Regions from separate parts of the Candidatus Pelagibacter sp. HIMB1506 genome, predicted to be linked through region 1. Evidence: riboswitches for the same ligand, from Rfam matches in the RefSeq annotation. Region 1 holds a riboswitch; the other holds the start of a gene.

What was found. Region 1 has a riboswitch for glycine ahead of ACTTA8_RS07900 (malate synthase G). Riboswitches for the same ligand answer to the same signal wherever they lie in the genome.
Region 2: it holds a riboswitch for glycine, as region 1 does, so the genes downstream of both, gcvT (glycine cleavage system aminomethyltransferase GcvT) here and ACTTA8_RS07900 (malate synthase G) in region 1, are expected to answer to the same signal.

The regions. Positions count from the first base shown of each region.
Region 1 is NZ_JBNAIS010000001.1:1,475,708-1,485,035, forward strand. It holds gene dnaX (DNA polymerase III subunit gamma/tau) at 1-293, shown strand, start outside; gene ACTTA8_RS07890 (YbaB/EbfC family nucleoid-associated protein) at 286-603, shown strand; gene recR (recombination mediator RecR) at 607-1,218, shown strand; gene ACTTA8_RS07900 (malate synthase G) at 1,193-3,367, opposite strand; glycine riboswitch at 3,447-3,534, opposite strand; gene ACTTA8_RS07905 (acetyl-CoA carboxylase carboxyltransferase subunit alpha) at 3,639-4,733, shown strand; gene secA (preprotein translocase subunit SecA) at 4,737-7,271, opposite strand; gene argJ (bifunctional glutamate N-acetyltransferase/amino-acid acetyltransferase ArgJ) at 7,337-8,638, shown strand; gene ACTTA8_RS07920 (DUF1178 family protein) at 8,678-9,106, shown strand; gene ubiG (bifunctional 2-polyprenyl-6-hydroxyphenol methylase/3-demethylubiquinol 3-O-methyltransferase UbiG) at 9,103-9,328, opposite strand, start outside.
Region 2 is NZ_JBNAIS010000001.1:873,217-882,544, forward strand. It holds gene ACTTA8_RS04785 (DUF3833 domain-containing protein) at 1-189, opposite strand, end outside; gene ACTTA8_RS04790 (class I SAM-dependent methyltransferase) at 200-1,378, opposite strand; gene ACTTA8_RS04795 (DUF1365 domain-containing protein) at 1,378-2,142, opposite strand; gene ACTTA8_RS04800 (NAD(P)/FAD-dependent oxidoreductase) at 2,135-3,373, opposite strand; gene gcvP (aminomethyl-transferring glycine dehydrogenase) at 3,380-6,250, opposite strand; gene gcvH (glycine cleavage system protein GcvH) at 6,250-6,630, opposite strand; gene gcvT (glycine cleavage system aminomethyltransferase GcvT) at 6,630-7,730, opposite strand; glycine riboswitch at 7,809-7,898, opposite strand; gene ACTTA8_RS04820 (DMT family transporter) at 7,930-8,802, opposite strand; gene ACTTA8_RS04825 (biotin-dependent carboxyltransferase family protein) at 8,802-9,328, opposite strand, start outside.

The DNA.
Region 1 (9,328 bases):
TGGTCAAATTTGAAAAAAATAGGATTGAGATTTCATTTAATGACAGCCTAGATAAAGATTTTGTAAAAGATCTTTCCACAAAGCTTTTTGAATGGACAAAAGAAAGATGGATTATCACACTTAGTAAATCAAAAGGAGATCTTTCAATTAGAGAAAAGAAAGAAAATGAAAAAAAAATATTAATTGAAAAAGCTAAACAAACTGAAATTTATAAAAACTTTATGGAAAATTTTCCTGATGCAGAACTGGTAGATGTTAAATCGATAATTAAGGAGGATAAAAATAATGACTGATTTTAATAAAATATTAGACAAAGCAAAAGAACTTGAAGCAAAAATGAAAGAGAGTCAGCAAAAAATTAAAGAGATTAGAGTAGAGGGTATTTCTGGCTCAAATTCAGCAAAAATCGTCTTGGATGGAGAAGGTGAAATGCAATCAATTAAACTATCAGATGAAATAATGAAAGAAGACAAATCAATAATAGAAGATTTAATTGTAGCTGCACATAATAACGCCAAATCACAATTAAAGTCGAAAACATCAGAAGAGATATCAAAAGCTACAGGTGGATTTGGAATACCTGGTTTTAAGTGGCCACTATAGCAGATGCAAAATATTAACGAGATTGAGGAATTAATAAAATTAATTTCAAAGCTTCCAGGTTTAGGACCAAAATCTGCAAAAAGAATTGTTTTAAAACTTATTAATAACCGCGATGAATTAGTAAAACCAATGGCAAATACATTGGCTCAAGTTTATAAAAATGTAACTAGATGTAATTCTTGTGGTTCACTTAAATCAATTTCAACTGGATGTATAAATTGTGAAACTACAAGAAATAAATATTCAAAGATTTGTGTTGTGGAAGATATTGCTGACCAATGGTCGATTGAAAATTCAAATATTTATCAAGGGTATTTTCATATTCTGGGAGGCACCATTTCATCAGTAGGTCAAAGAAAAGAAGATTTACTTGTAAACGCGTTGGTTGAGAGAGTTAATCGAGATAAAATTGAAGAAGTTATATTGGCCACAAGTGCAACTGTTGAAGGTCAAACTACTGCTTATTACATTCAAGATAGTCTAAAAAATTCTAATGTAAAAATTACAAAACTTGCACAAGGGTTACCTGTTGGTGGTGAAATTGAAAGTTTAGACGACGGGACTTTATTTTCTGCTTTTAAAAATCGGTCTAACTTAGTTTCTGATTCAGATTAGACTTTTTAGTAAGTCTATTTAAATGCAGCAAAGGTTCAGTATAACCAGATGGTTGTTCTTTTCCTTTAAACACCAAATCACAAGCAGTTTGAAATGCAATTGAATTTTCAAAGTTATCACTCATTCTTACGTAATTAGAGTTATTTTTATTTTGATCATCTACAATTTTAGCCATGTCTTTAAGAATTTCTACAACTTGAATTTTTGTTGTAATTCCGTGATGTATCCAATTTGCAATATGTTGAGATGAAATTCTAAGTGTAGCTCTATCTTCCATCAAACCCACGTTATTTATATCTGGTACTTTGGAGCACCCAACTCCTTGGTCGATCCATCTGACCACATAACCTAATAAAGTTTGAGCTGAGTTAGAAATTTCTTTATTAATTTCATCCACAGACCAATTTGGTCTATCAGCAGTAGGTATTGTTAAAAGATCATCAAGCTTTGCTTCTTCTCTATTTTTAATTTTTTGTTGTTCATCAAAAATATTTATTTCATGATAATGTAGCGAATGCAAAGCCGCAGCAGTTGGAGATGGAACCCATGCACAATTTGCACCTGCTTTTAAATGTCCAGTTTTTTGCTCCATCATATCTTTCATTTTATCAGGCATTGCCCACATTCCTTTTCCAATTTGAGCTTTTCCAGAAAATCCACATTTTAAACCAATATCAACATTGTTATTTTCATAGGCTGTAATCCATTTTGAAGTTTTCATGTCACCTTTTTTAATCATCGGACCAGCTTCCATAGAGGTGTGCATTTCATCACCAGTTCTGTCTAGAAAACCTGTATTTATAAAGAAAACTCTATTTTTTAACGATCTAATGCACTCTTTTAAATTAGCTGAAGTTCTTCTTTCTTCATCCATTATTCCAATCTTGCAGGTGTATTTTGGCAAACCTAAAACTTCTTCAACTTTTGAGAAAAGCAAATCAGTAAATGTAGTTTCATCTGGTCCATGCATTTTTGGTTTCACAATATAAATAGAACCAGTTCTTGAATTGGTTTTTTTCTTAATATCATGAAGGGCAGCGGCTGTAGTAATGAATGCATCCATTATTCCTTCTGGAACTTCACTACCATCTTTTAAAATTATTGATGGATTAGTCATTAAGTGACCAACATTTCTAACTAGCAGTAAACTTCTTCCATGAAGCTTTAAACCTTTTCCATCTTTTGAAATATAGCTTCTATTAGGATTAAGTTTTCTTTCAAATAATTTTCCTTCTTTTTCAAACTTTGATTTTAGATCACCTTTCATTAGACCTAGCCAATTTCTGTAACAAACAATTTTATCTTCTGCATCTACAGCAGCTACACTATCTTCGTTATCGCATATAGTTGACACCGCAGATTCTAAAATTATGTCACTAATCCCAGCATGATCTTGTTGAGCCGCAAAAGCTCTTGAATCTTTTAAAATTTCTATATGTAAATTGTTATTTTTTAAAATTATAGCAGACGGGTTGTCAGCTTCACCCCTATGACCAATAAACTTATTCTCATCTACCAAATCATATATATCAGCACCTTTTAAAGCTTTAAATTTTCCATACTTAACCGCAAAACTTGTAATTTTTTGCCAACTCAATCCTGCTAATGGAAAATATTTATCTAAAAAATCTCTTCCATATTTTATTACCATCTCACCTCTCAACGGGTCGTATCTTTCAGATACGCTATCTTCTGATTGTTCAATTACATCTGTTCCATACAGACTATCGTATAAGCTCATCCATCTAGCATTAGCTGCATTTAATGCGTATCTCGCATTCATGACTGGTACAACAAGTTGAGGCCCAGCAATACTTGTTATTTCCTCATCAACATTTTGGGTTGATATTTCAAAATCGTCACCTTCTTCTTTCAAATAACCAATTTCTGTTAGAAATTTTTTATAATCTGACAAATTAAATTCATTTCCCTTATTTTTTATATGCCAATTGTCTATTTGTTTTTGTAAGTCTTCTCTAAATTTTATTAATTCTTTATTTTTAGGTGCTAATTCATTGACTGTTTTCTCGAACCCTGACCAAAAATTATCAACAGATAGATCTGTTTCTTTTAATAGCTCGTCGCTAATAAATTGAGAAAGTTTTTCAGATACTTTTAAAGTATTTATATTTATATATTTTTCTTGCATATCACCTAAATTACCCCATCTGTATTTTTGCCTGAGAGTTTTGCTCCTTCGGCGGAATTAATTCTCTTTCCAGAGTGTTATGCAACTATCGGTCCTTTTTACCTGAGAGTTTCCGGGGTGGTTGCTCCTTCGGTGCTAAATCTATTAGTCTCTCCCGATAGCAAAATATGTATCTTCTTCTAGAAAAGAGTCAATTAATAACAATTACACTTTAAATTAAATATCATTTTATTGCCTTTTTTATGAATTAACCATCCGCTATAACCTTATTATGAAAAATTATCTTAATTTTGAAACTGAGATTAAAGATTTAGAGACAGAATTGGAAAAATTAAAAGATCCCTACAATCAAGAGGGATTATCAGAAGTGGATACCCAAAAAATTTCAAAAACACAAGTTGAGTTAGATCAAAAATTAAATGATATATATTCAAACCTAGATCCGTGGCAAACCACCATGGTTGCAAGACATGAAGACAGACCAAAGTCTAAATTTTTCATAGATAATTTATTCGAAGATTTTATTTCTCTATCTGGAGATCGTTATTATGGTGAAGATAAATCTGTACTTACTGGTTTTGCAAAATTTAATGGTCAGTCAGTTTTAGTTATCGGTCAAGAAAAGGGTGAAGATTTGGATAGCAGAATTCAAAGAAATTTTGGGATGATGCGACCTGAGGGTTATAGAAAAACTATTCGTTTAATGAATTTAGCAAATAAATTTAAAATTCCAATTATCTCTTTTATAGACACGCCAGGCGCTTATCCTGGTGTTGGTGCAGAGGAAAGAGGTCAAGCTGAGGCAATAGCAAAATCAATTGAATGTTGCATGGAACTAAAGGTTCCAACTATTGCAATAATTATAGGTGAAGGTGGATCAGGTGGTGCGATTGCATTAGCATCGTCTAACAAAGTTATCATGCTAGAAAATGCTATTTATTCAGTTATATCTCCTGAAGGCTGTGCAACTATATTATGGAGAGATCCAAAAAAAATGCTTGATGCAGCAAAAGCAATGAAGCTTTCCGCAAAAGATTTATTAAAATTAAAAGTTATTGATGAAATAATCCCAGAACCTTTAGGTGGTGCTCACAGGGATAGAGACCTGATGCTTGATAACGTTAGAAAATCTATTTCTACAAATTTAGATCAATACAAAGAAATGACGTCAGAAGATATAATGAATGAAAGAAAAAATAAATTTTTAAAAATTGGAAGAAATGATGGTTTTATGAGCAATGTAGAAGATTTAAGTAATTTGACCATTAAGAAAAATAGTTTTGATAACATTTTCAAATCAAAAAAATTATTATTTGGTATTGGTGTAGGTTTATTATTTTTAGCTTCTTTATTTTTTCTTTTTTAAGAATTACAAAGCTCCATGGCAATGTTTAAACTTCTTGCCTGATCCACAGAAGCAAGGTTCATTTCTTCCCATTTTTTTGGCTTGTGGTTTTGGATTTACTCTTTCCTCATTGGAAGATCTTTCTTCTGTTATAACTTTTAAATTCATTAAAATTGTAACGTAGTCTAATTTTAGTTTTTCTAATAAATTTGAAAATAAATCAAAAGCTTCTTTTTTATATTCAACTAAAGGATCTCTTTGACCGTAAGATCTTAATCCAATCACTTGTCTAAGTTGTTCTAAATATTGTATATGTGATTTCCAATTCAAATCTATTGTTTGCAAAAATATTCTTTTTTCAATTTCTTTTGCATGTTGCTCGTTTAGAACTTTAATTCTTTCATTACGTGTCTCATTAAATTTTGAGGATATTTGCTCTTTCAGTTCATTATCTTTTGCAGAAATCAAACTTTCAAGTTCAGTATCATTAAAACTTTTCCCAACAATTTGCCTAACTTTATTGTTAAATTCATTACTTTTTGGATTAGATAGGTTTTGAATTTTTAATTTTATCAAATCTTCTGATATTTCTTTTAAAAATTCGTCGGAATAATCAAAAATATTTTCACTATTCATTGCATTTTTTCTTTGAGAAAACACAACATGTCTTTGGTCATTTAAAACATTGTCAAATTTGATAAGTGTTTTTCTGATATCAAAATTTCTGGCTTCAACTTTCTGCTGAGCTCTTTCTAATGCTTTGTTGATCCAAGGGTGATCAATACTTTCACCATCTTTTAAACCAAGTTTTTCAAGCATATTATTCATAGATTCTGAGCCAAAAATTCTCATCAAATCATCTTCTAAACTTACATAAAATACAGAACTACCCTCATCTCCTTGTCGTCCAGCTCTTCCTCTTGCCTGATTGTCCACTCTTCTAGACTCCATTCTTTCTGTACCAATTACAAATAAACCACCTAGAGATTTAATTTTTTCTTTATCTATTTTTAACTGATCATCAGGAATTGATCCTTTTTTTCCACCAAGCTGGATGTCAACACCTCTACCAGAAATACTGGTTGTAATTATCAAAGATTTTTCTTTTCCTGCATTTGCAATAATTTCAGCTTCATTTTCATGGTTCTTTGCATTTAAAACTACGTGTTTAATATTTTTTTCATTTAATAATTTAGAATAAACTTCAGACTTGTTGATACTAGATGTGAAAACTAAAATTGGTTGACCAATTTCATGTTTTTCAATGATCTTATTAATTATTGCATCATTTTTTTCTTTTTCAGTTCTAAAGATTAAATCATTATAGTCCTTTCGGATCATTTCTTTATTTGTTGGGATTACAACTACTGAAAGATTATATATCTCAAAAAATTCCTCAGACTCTGTTACTGCAGTACCGGTACAACCTGATATTTTATTGTATAGTTTAAAATAATTTTGATAGGTAATAGATGCTAAAGTTTGATTTTCAGCTTGTATCTGAATTTTTTCTTTAGCTTCAAGAGCCTGATGAAGTCCATCTCCAAATCTTCTTCCCTCTAAAATTCTACCAGTCAACTCGTCTATGATTTTAAGAATTCCATCTTTTACTATGTAATCTTTTCCTTTTTCAAATAAATGGTTTGCACGAAGTGCTTGATTTACGTGGTGAACTAAATGAAGGTTTTCTGGGTCATAAAAATTATCATTTTTTAGGATACCTGAATTAGAAAAAAGTTTTTCAACATTATTAATACCCTCGTTTGTTAAAAGTATACTTTTTTCTTTCTCATCTATTTCAAAATCTTTATTATTTAAAATTTTAACAAGTTTATCTATTGCTAGATATTGAGCAGTTTTATCTTCCGCAGCTCCAGAAATTATAAGTGGAGTTCTTGCTTCATCAATTAAACAGGAATCTATTTCATCTACAATTGAAAATGCATGAGATCTTTGAACCATCTCTTTTTGAGAAAACTTCATGTTGTCTCTTAGATAATCAAATCCTAATTCACTGTTGGTTGCATAAGTAATGTCACAATTGTAGTTTTTCTTTCTTTCCAGATCATCTTGGTCATTATTTATAAATCCAGAAGTAAGACCTAGAAAATTATATATTATACCCATTTCCATCGAGTCTCTTTTTGCTAAATAATCGTTAACTGTTACTATATGAACTCCATTTTCAGAAAGCGCATTTAAATAAGCCGCTAAGGCAATAGTTAGTGTTTTTCCCTCACCCGTTCTCATTTCAGCAATTTTACCTTCGTGGAGAACTACTCCCCCGATAAGTTGAACATCAAAATGTCTTTCTTGTCTTGTTCTTTTTGCAGCTTCCCTTACTAATGCAAATGCTTCAGGTAGAATCTCGTCTAAACTTTTTCCATTTTTTAATTGATTTTTAAATTCAACTGTTTTTTTTGGAAAGTCTGTATCGTTTAATTTTATGAATTGTTCCTCGTATGAATTTATTTTTTCTACTATTTTTCCAATTCTATCTAGTTCTTTTTGATTACTAGATTTGATAAATTTTGTAATTAGGTTAAGTGGGTTAAACATGACTATTTGATTTATTCTTTAAATATATTGTTTAATATATGTATTAAACAATTATTTTAAATATCATGGGTATTAATTTAACAAATTTTTTAAACTCGAAATCAAAAAATACCAGAATGATGGATTTCCAGGACCTTGATCATATAGATGGCTTATCTATTTCAGCTCTAAGTGCAGATTTATACAAAACTAAAAGAGATGATTTAGTAATGTTTTACTTTAGAGATGGTGCAAATCATGCCTCTGTCTATACACAGTCAAAAATTATCTCAGAAAATATTAAATGGAATATAAATCAAAAATCAAAAAAAATTTATTCTCTTATTGTAAATACTAGAAATGCAAATGCTTTCACGGGCGAACAAGGTTACGAAAGTCTTGCAAAAATTGCTGATTTAACTTCTGAGCAATTATCAAAAAAACAAGTTGAAGATGAAGATTATCCAAAAAAAATTACTTCAAAGGAAATTATTTTTGGATGCACAGGTACAATAGGTGAAACCTTTCCACGTGAAAAGATAATAGATCAAATTCCAAACTTGATTAAAAAAATTAACTATACACAAAACAAATTTCTTTGGATGAAAGCAGCTTTAGGAATAATGACCACTGATACAAAACCAAAACTTGCGATGGAACAATGTAAAATTGGAGATAAAGAGGTAAAAATTTATGGTGTAGCCAAAGGTTCAGGTATGATATTTCCAAATATGGGAACCACCTTGGCATACATATTTACTGATGCCAACTTATCGAATGATATTTTAAGTAAATTATTAAAAAAAAATATTACAAATACTTTTAACGCTATCTCATGTGATGGTGATACAAGCACAAATGATATGGTTAGTATTTTTGCAACAAATAAAGCAAACAATTCAAATATTAAAAGTATTAATGACATAAAACTAAAAAAATTCGACAGAGCATTAAACAATGTTTTGTTAAATTTAGCCAAAAGAGTAGTTTCTGATGGAGAAGGAGCATCAAAATTTGTCACTATAAATATTAATAAAAGCAAAAGTGAACAAGATGCAAAGACAATTGCTTTCTCAATAGCAAATTCAGCTTTGGTAAAAACAGCTATTGCAGGTGAAGATCCAAACTGGGGACGAATAGTGATGGCAATAGGAAAAGCAGGACCAAAAATAAATTTAAATAAATTAGGTTTGAAATTTGGAAACTATCAAATAATTCAGGATGGAAAATTATATAAGAACTACGATGAAAAATTAGTAGCGGAATATATGAAAGGTGAAAATATAGATGTCACTGTAGATTTGTTTACTGGTAACAAAAGCTTTACTGCTTTTACTATGGACTATACAAAAAATTATATTGAGATTAATGCTGATTATAGAAGTTGAACATATTGAAATATAAATTTTGATAACTAATTCTATACTATGATTAAATACAAACTTTTGTGTAACGACTGTGAATTAAAGTTTGATAGTTGGTTCTCTTCTTCATCAGAATATGAAAAATTAAAAAAGAAAAAACTTTTAATCTGTCACAACTGTAACTCTGAAAAAGTTGAAAAAACATTAATGGCTCCTCAGCTAATAAGTAGAAAAGCTAAAAATGAAGAAAAATTTGATACTAAGAGGTATAAAAAAATTAAAAAAACAATTAAAAATTATCAAAAGTTTATAAAAGATAATTTTAAATACGTTGGGGATAATTTTGCATATGAAGCTAGATCAATTCATTACAATAGTAATAAACCTACAAAAGGGATATATGGCAAAGCCTCTCAGAAAGACGTTAAAGAGCTCAAAGAAGAGGGCATAGATACACAATTAATGCCTTGGATTGATGAAAAAGAAAATTAGTTTTTCTTAAATTCTGCAATATAATTTACTGATAGATCTTTTGAAACATTCCATTCATCCTTCAGAATGTTAAAGTTCATTCCATCTATTTTTTTGAGATTAAGATTGTTTTTGATTAGTATACTTTTTAACTCCTCAGGCTTAACAAACTTTTCCCATTCATGGGTGCCAATAGGAAGCCATCTTAAAACATATTCTGCACCGACAATTGCAAATATATAA
Region 2 (9,328 bases), 600 kb from region 1:
TTGTCTTGTAACTTTTCCTGATCGATTTTGTAAAACACCCCAAGCTTTAACGTTTCCTGTAAGGTATTCTTCAATAATTAATCTAGGTTCTTTATTTTTAAAATCTTCTGGTTTCATGGCACTATTATTTGAGCAACTTGTAATTAAGAAAGCCAGAATTATCAACGAAATTGATTTAATTATTTTCATATTATTGGTGTTATTTATTCTGCATTGAAAATTGAATCAAATCAATATTTTTAGATTTAAATCCAGCTTCACAATAAGATAGGTAAAATTCCCACATTCTTTTAAAGGTCAGATCAAATCCTTGATTTTTAATTTGATCCCATTTTCTCAAAAACTCTTCTCTCCAGATAGCTAACGTTTCTGCATAATGATCTGCATATGATATGTAAGAATTAATTGTTAAGCCGTTATCTGAAACGTATCTATTAATGCTATTTTTGTTAGGAAGAAATCCTCCTGGGAAAATGTATTTTTGAATAAAATCCTGTTTATTTTTGTATCTATCATACAAACTATCATCAATGGTTATTGCTTGAATTGCAGCCTTTCCTCCATTCGATAAATTATCTTTTATTGTTTTAAAATAACTCTCTAAATAATTTTGCCCAACTGCCTCAATCATTTCAATTGAAGCGATCGAATTATATTTTCCTTGAAGATCACGGTAGTCTTTAATTTCAATATTTACTTTTTCATTTAGACCACATTTATGAATTCTTTCTTTTGCGTATTCGAATTGTTTTTTAGAAATAGTAATACAGTCTAGTTTCACATCGTATTTCTTTCCTAAATATTCTGCAAAGCCACCCCAACCACAACCAATTTCTAAAACTTTATCTCCAGAACTAGGTTTGATTAGATCAATTAATTTTTGGTATTTATTATTTTGTGCAACGCTTAAATTTTTTGAGCTATCATCAAAGATTGCGCTTGAGTAAGTTAAAGTATCATCTAACCACAATGAAAAGAAATCATTTCCTAGATCATAATGTTTTGCAATATTTTCCTTACTTCGACTTTTTGTATTTTTAATTATTTTATTTTTTACAAAATTAATTATAGGTAGATCAAGCAAACCAGAGAATTTATATATCACTTGAATATTTCTAGCTGTTAACTCAATTAGATCTGAAAGATTATCAGTTTCAAATTCACCTCTCATATAACTTTCAGCAAAACCAATACTTCCACCTCTAATTAAATTATAATTAAAATTTGGATTTTTTATCTTAATATTTGCCTTCAAAGATTGATCAGGGTTACCAAATTTTAATATCTCACCTTCATGGGTAGTAATCTCAAGGTATCCATTTTTAATTTTACTTAAAAATTTAAAAACTAATTTATCTGCAGTTTTATTTAATAACATTAATTCTCTACCGTTATATTGTTTCTTATTTTTATTTTTTTTTTAATAATTTTAATTCCTTTCATCCATAATTTAAATGCTTCAAAATGGATTGCTGATATTATTTTAATGGTCATTAGAGGATGTTTTAAATAAGACTTTAATAATTGGCTGCTATTTAAATCAGTTTTCTTACCATCTTGAGATGCAAATAAAATTTTTCCTTCTTGATCGTATTGATCAATGATTACAGAAAGTTTTTCATCAGGATTAAGAATTCTAAAGAAATACTTGCAATTCATTTCTATAAAAGGTGAAACATGAAATTTTTTAGAACAATTATTCTGAATTAATTTATTTTCACTATCTACTCTAAAAACATAAGTATGTTGCTCACCAAATGTATTTTTCACCTCATATAATATAGATATTAATTTATCATTTTGATTGTAAACGAAAAAGATACTTAAAGGATTAAAAACATAACCAAAAATTCTTGGATAACAGAGAAGCTTAATTTTAATATCTGTGGTGTCTATTCTATTTTGTTCTAAATTTTTCTTTACCCACTCTTCAAGAGAAGATCCGTCGCGTTCACCATGATCCTTTTCATGAAAACTGATTAGATTGAATTTATTCAATGAAAAGAAGCTTATCTCTTGATCTATTTTTCTTAACTCAGATAAATCAATTAAAAGTGAGAAAACACTATACTTAAAATAGTGTTCTTTAGGTTTGAAACGTTTATGGATTACTTTTCCGTTATATATGCATGAATTAGTCATTTAGGTATTTTAGCATTTCAATCGATGATTTTATTCCATCTTCATGAAAACCGTAACCAAAATAACTCCCACAAAAAAGCAAATCTTTTTTATTTTGTAAACTAGATAGTTCTGATTGAACATCTAGTGCCTGTTGATCATAATAAGGATGAGTAAATTTAACTATTTTAAGTATTTTACTCTCATCAATTTCAAAATAAGGATTAAGAGTTAAAAAAATGTCCTCATTGCATTTAAGGTTTTGCAAAAGGTTTAACCAATAAGTAATAGAATTTTTTTCTAAATCTTTGTCATTGATTGATGAATTCCATGAGGACCATGCCTTTTTATTTTTTGGCATCGCTCTTTTATCTGTATGAATATATGCAATATTTTCCTTGTAACTAAAATTAGATAAAATTTTTGTCTCTTCATTAGTAGGATTATCAATCAACTTTAAAGCTTCATCAGCGTGAGCTGCTATAACAACTTTATCGTAATCAAAAAATTCACTTTCACCACCATAATATAAATCTAACCCTTTTGACTTTCTTATAATTTTTTTAATTTTATAATTTTTAAAATATTCACCACTTATCTTTGAAATTACTTTGTTTACATAAGTTCTACTTCTATTAGATACAGTATACCACTGAGGTCTATTTTTTAATTTAAAGAGCCCATGATTTTGAAAAAATTTTAAAAAGAATGTTATTGGCATCTTGCTAGCTTCATAAGGTGGAATAGACCAGATTGCAGATACCATTGGGATGATATGGTAATCAATAAACGTTTTTGATAGTTTATTGTTTTCCAAATATTCACCTAAAGTTAGTTTTTGATCTCTAACATTTATTTGATCACTTTTTTTATAAAATTTAATGATATCAAAAAACATTTTTAAAAAATTAGGATTAAATAAATTAGATCTATTAGAAAAAATTCCATTTAAACCTTTTCCACAATATTCAAAGTTTGAATTTTCTACTGATACAGAAAATGACATGTCACTTTTTTCTATCTGAACATCATTTTCTTTAAAAAAATTAATTAAATTTGGATAGGTTTGAAAATTAAATACAATAAAACCAATATCTACAGATACTTTCTTTTCATCAAAAACTAAATCTATTGTGTGAGAATGACCACCAAAATGATCTTCTTTCTCAAAAAGATCTACGTGATGTTTTTTTGATAAATAATATGCAGCACTTAAGCCTGATATCCCAGAACCAACTACAGCAATTTTCATTAATGATTATGCCGCGTCTTCTTTAAACTCATCCATACTTGGACAAGTACAAAAGATATTCTTATCTCCATAAACATTGTCCACTCTTGCAACTGGTGGCCAAAATTTATTTGTTTTTAAGAACTTAGCAGGATAAGCAGCTTGCTCTCTTGAATATTTATGATCCCATTCATCTGATGCAAGTTCTATATCTGTATGAGGAGCGTTCTTAATAGGATTATCTACTTTATCAAACTCACCAGAATTAATCTTATCTATTTCAGACTTGATATTAATTAAAGTATCACAAAATCTATCAAGCTCAGATAAACTTTCACTCTCTGTTGGCTCTATCATCATAGTTCCTGCAACTGGCCAAGACATTGTAGGTGCATGGAAACCATAATCGATCAATCTTTTAGCGATATCTTCCTCAGTAATACCTGTCTCACTCTTAATTGATCGAATATCAATGATACATTCATGAGCAACGTTTCCATTTGAGCCTTTGTACAAAATTGGAAAATGATCTTTAAGTCTGTGAGCTATATAATTTGCGTTTAATATAGCAACTTGAGTAGCTAATTTTAAACCTTCTGAACCCATCATTTTAATATACATCCAAGAAATTGATAAAATACTTGAGCTTCCCCAAGGGGCTGCTGAAACTGCTCCTATTCCTGTAGCAGGTCCACAATCTTTAACAACTGGATGATTAGGTAAATAAACTTGCAAATGTCTTTTACATGCAATTGGACCCATTCCTGGTCCTCCACCACCATGTGGAATACAGAATGTTTTGTGTAAATTTATATGACAAACATCTGGACCAAAATTTCCAGGTCTTGCTATTCCAACAAGTGCATTTAAATTTGCACCATCCATGTATACTTGACCACCGTGTTTATGTATAAGTTCACATATATCTGTAATTTTTTCTTCAAATACACCGTGAGTAGAAGGATATGTAACCATTAATGCTCCAAGATTTTCAGAATTTGCTTCTGCTTTTTTTTTCAAATCTTCAAAATCAACATTTCCTTCTTTGTCACAATCAACAACTACAACTTTCATTCCAACCATTTGTGCACTAGCAGGATTTGTTCCATGTGCTGAGCTTGGAATTAAACATATATTTCTATTTTCTTCGCCTCTATCTAAATGATATTTTCTAATTACCATTAACCCCGCATATTCTCCTTGAGCACCTGCATTTGGTTGAAGTGAAACTCCAGAAAAACCTGTAATTGATCTTAACCAATTTTTAAGATCAGTGAATAAAGCTCTATACCCTTCCATCTGCTCTACAGGTACAAACGGATGAGGTTCCGCTAACTCCCTCCATGAAATAGGAATCATTTCTGCAGTAGCATTTAATTTCATAGTACATGATCCAAGTGCAATCATAGTTCTATTAAGAGCTATATCTTTATCTTCTAGTTTTTTTAAATATCTAAGCATCTCGGTTTCTGAATGATATGAATTAAAAACAGGATGTTCTAAATATTTTGAAGTTCTTAATAAATTTTTTGGTAAATTTGGTAAACTTACTGTTGGATCTTCTCTTTTAATCGACTCAGCTGCATTAAAAATTTTCAACAATTGATTTACTCTATAAACATTTTTCTTTTCATCAAAAGAAACAGCCAACATTTCAGAATTTACTCTCCTAATGTTTACTTTTTGATCTAAAGCATTTTTATAGATTTGATCAGTTTTATCTTTTGTTACAATTGTAACTGTATCAAAGAAATGATCTGAATAAATTTCATATCCAGATTGTTTTAATTTATCTGCAAAATTTTTAGCTAATTGAGAAACTCTTTCTGCAATAGTTTTTATTCCATCTGGACCGTGGTAAATAGCATATGCAGCTGAAACAATTGCTAACAATGCTTGAGCAGTACAAATGTTACTTGTCGCTTTATCTCTTCTAATATGTTGCTCTCTTGTTTGAAGTGATAATCTGTAAGCTTTATTTCCATGTCTATCTACTGACACACCAATAATTCTTCCTGGCATAGATCTTTTAAATTCATCTTTAGTTGCAAAGAAAGCTGCATGAGGTCCGCCATAACCCATTGGTATTCCAAACCTTTGTGAACTTCCAACTGCAATATCAGCACCTAATTCTCTTGGTGTTTTAAGTAGCGCTAAAGCTAATAAATCAGAAACTAATACGGCTTTTCCATTTTTTTTATGGATTTTACTAATGGCTTCACTTGGATCTTTAATGTCTCCTAAAGTTCCAGGGTATTGAAGAATTCCACAAACCAAATCCTCTTTAAGTTGATCCAATACTTTATCTTCATTACCAACAAGTACTTTTAATCCCATTGGTTCTGCTCTTGTTTGAATTACATCAATTGTTTGTGGATGACAATTTTCTGAAACAAAAACTAAATTGCTATCTTTTTTGTTTAATCTATGACTTAATCCCATAGCTTCTGCAGCTGCTGTTCCTTCATCAAGCAACGATGCATTTGCAATATCCATACCTGTGAAATCAACAATCATTTGTTGAAAGTTTAGAAGCATTTCTAATCTTCCTTGCGCTACTTCAGGCTGATAAGGAGTATAAGAAGTGTACCAACCTGGATTTTCTAAAATATTTCTTAAAATTACATATGGAGTGTAAGTTCCATAGTAACCCATACCAATAAAATTTGAATAAATTTGATTTTTTTTTGAAATCGCTTTCAATTTTCTTAATGCTTCATATTCAGAGTTAGACTCTCCTATATTTAATCCATCTTTCAATTGTATCTTTTCTGGAACTGTACTTTTTATTAAATCGTCTAATGAATTATAATTAAGCTCCTTCAGCATTTTATTTTGATCTTCTTCTGAAGGGCCAATGTGTCTTTTTAAAAAGTCTTTTTGTGAATTATGTAACATTAGCTAGCACTCTCCTTTGCAAATTTATCATATTCTTCTTTGTTCATTAAGCTGTCCATTTCTGAACTATCTTTTAATTTAAGTTTAAAAAACCAAGCTGATCCCTCAGGGTCTTCGTTAATCTTAGCAGGATCATCTACTATGGCTTGGTTGGTATCTACTACTTCACCACTTACTGGAGTATAAACATCACTTGCAGCTTTAGTTGACTCAACTACTCCTGCTGTTCCGTCTTTTTCAACGCTTGAACCTTTTTCAGGTAACTCAGCAAAAACAATATCTCCTAACATTTCTGTTGCATGTTTTGTAATTCCAATGGTAGCAACATCGCCTTCCACTGTAATCCACTCGTGCTCTTTTGAAAATTTAACCTCACTCATTAGTTTGCTCCTTTCACGTAACTTTTTTTATAAAATGGTAACCCACAAACACTTGCAGGATGTTTTTTTCCTCTTACTTCAAGTAAAATTTTTGTATCGACTTTAGAAAACTCTTTATCAATGTAGCCCATTGCTATTGGGCCATTTACACTCGGACCAAAGGTTCCACTGGTAATCTCGCCAATAAGTTTTTCTGACTCATCAAAGATTTTAGTTTTTTCTCTGGCAATCAATCTTCCTTCTGGCTTAATCCCAATTCTAATTTTAGAGGTACCTTCTTGTATTTCTCTCATAATTTTATCAGAACCAACAAATCCACCATTTGAAATTCTCTCTTTAGAAATCGCCCACTTTAAGTTTGCTTCAATTGGTGTTTTTTCAGTATCAAGTTCATGTCCATATAAGCACAATCCAGCCTCTAATCTCAAGGTATCTCTTGCCCCAAGTCCTATAAGTTGTGCTCCTTTTTCCATCAAATTCTGAGTAAATACCTCAGCTAAATCGTTATTAATAGATACTTCAAAACCATCTTCTCCTGTGTATCCAGATCTTGTTACAAAAACTTTCTGATCTTTATAATCAAACCAGTTCCCTGTCATAAAATTAAGTTTTTCAACACCCTCTATTATATTGTTTAAAATCTCAACTGACTTTGGACCCTGGATTGCAATTAATGCTCTTTGATCATCAAGAACCATTTCATATTTACTTTTAAGTAAATCTGATAAAATTTTAAAATCATTGTCTTTGCATGCTGCGTTTAAAATAATTAAATATCCTTTTTCAATTTTAGTGATTATCAAATCATCATGAATTCCTGCACTATCATTCATTAAAAAACTATATTTAGAACAGTTTTGTTTCAAATTTTTTAAATCAAGTGGAAAAATTTTTTCAAGATCAGCAGTTAAATCTTCTTCGCCATAAATAAATAATTGACCCATATGAGACACATCAAAAATACCTGCATTTGATCTTGTAAATTTATGTTCTTCAACAATTCCTTTGCTGTATTGTATGGGCATTTCATATCCAGCAAATTCTACAAATTTAGCTTGGTTATCTTGATGAAGTTTGTTTAAAGATGTTTTTTTTCCCATACTAACTCTGTCGTACCCATCTGTATTTTTGCCTGAGAGTTTTACTCCTTCGGCGAGAATTCAATCTCTTTCCAGAGTTAATATAATACGGTCCTTTTACCTGAGAGTTTCCTGGGCGGTTGCTCCTTCGGTGTCACAATGTTTGTGATCTCTCCCGTTAACAAATATTCTAATAAATACTGTTTAATGTCAAATGTTATTAGATCGCTTTTTTTTCTGATGTATATAAATTGTAAAATTGAAGTAAAACTGCAAAAATAACTATTGATCCTCCAATTATCACTATGAAAGGCGGTTGTTCATTTATAAACAACCACGCCCATAAAGGACCTAGTACTGCTTCTGTTAACATTATGATTCCAACCATTGCTGATGGTGTTCTTTGAGCTCCGATAGTAATAAATATAAAACCTAATCCTAATTGTAAAAACCCAGCTAAAAATCCTAAAAAGATATCGTTTGGAGATATCATTATTTTTTCTGACATTAGATAACCAATTAACAAAGCAAAAACTCCTGCAACAAATTGAGCAGGAACCATATCAACAGTTGGATATTTTCTTACAACTAAAATTAAAGTAGCAAATGATATTGGCATTATGAAAGCTGCAATATTTCCAGACATTTGACCTGGAGATAAAGAGCTTCCAACCATTAGAAGTATTCCTGAAATTGCAAGAATTATTGAAGTCAGAGTGATTGCTGAAATTTTTTCTTTTAAAAAAAAATAACCAAATATTGCTAGGAAGATTGTTTGTGTTTGAATAATAAAATTAGCATTAGCAACTGTTGTGTTATACATCGCAAATACATAGCCACTAAAACCGAGTGATAAAATAAATCCACCAAAGAAACCAGGAAATCCTAAATTATAAAAGGATCTAAATACTTGTTTTTTATAAGTTAAAACTAAGTACAAGCTAATTACAATAAGGAAAAATACTGTTCTCCAAAATAATATTTGCCAAAGAGTTGCCCCTTCAAATGACTTAACAATCAAACCTCCAAAACTAAGACTACACGCACCTAAGAAAATTAAAAAAGGCCCTGGAAATTTTCTAATAATATTCATTATATTTGATTGAGTAAGTTCTGAGTATCCATCTCATACAATTTAAATAAAGTTTCAGCATCAGATAAATTTATCTCTTTAAATTTGATTTTTGAGCCAGGTGATATTTGTACCAATCGATCATAATCAACACTAGCTACCACACCAATTTTTGGATATCCTCCAATAGTACCATGGTCTGAAAGCATAATAATTGGGTTTCCATCTGCTGGTACTTGGATGACTCCTTTTAACAACCCTTCTGATTTAATGTTGGTATTTACAATATTTTCAATTTTTGGACCTTCTAATCTCATTCCCATTCTATCTGAAAGTTTTGACACAGAAAATTCTTTTTCAAAAAATATCTTTTTTCCTTCATCAGAAAAATAATCAAAGTTTGGTCCTTTTATTACTCTAATATTTTCAACTTTAGAATTTATACAGTTAGTCTTTTTTTTACTTTGGTCTGAATTAATATTTAGGATATTTATTTTTTGACCGTTCTCTAATTTTTTTCCATTATTTGATCCAATATTTGCCTTGG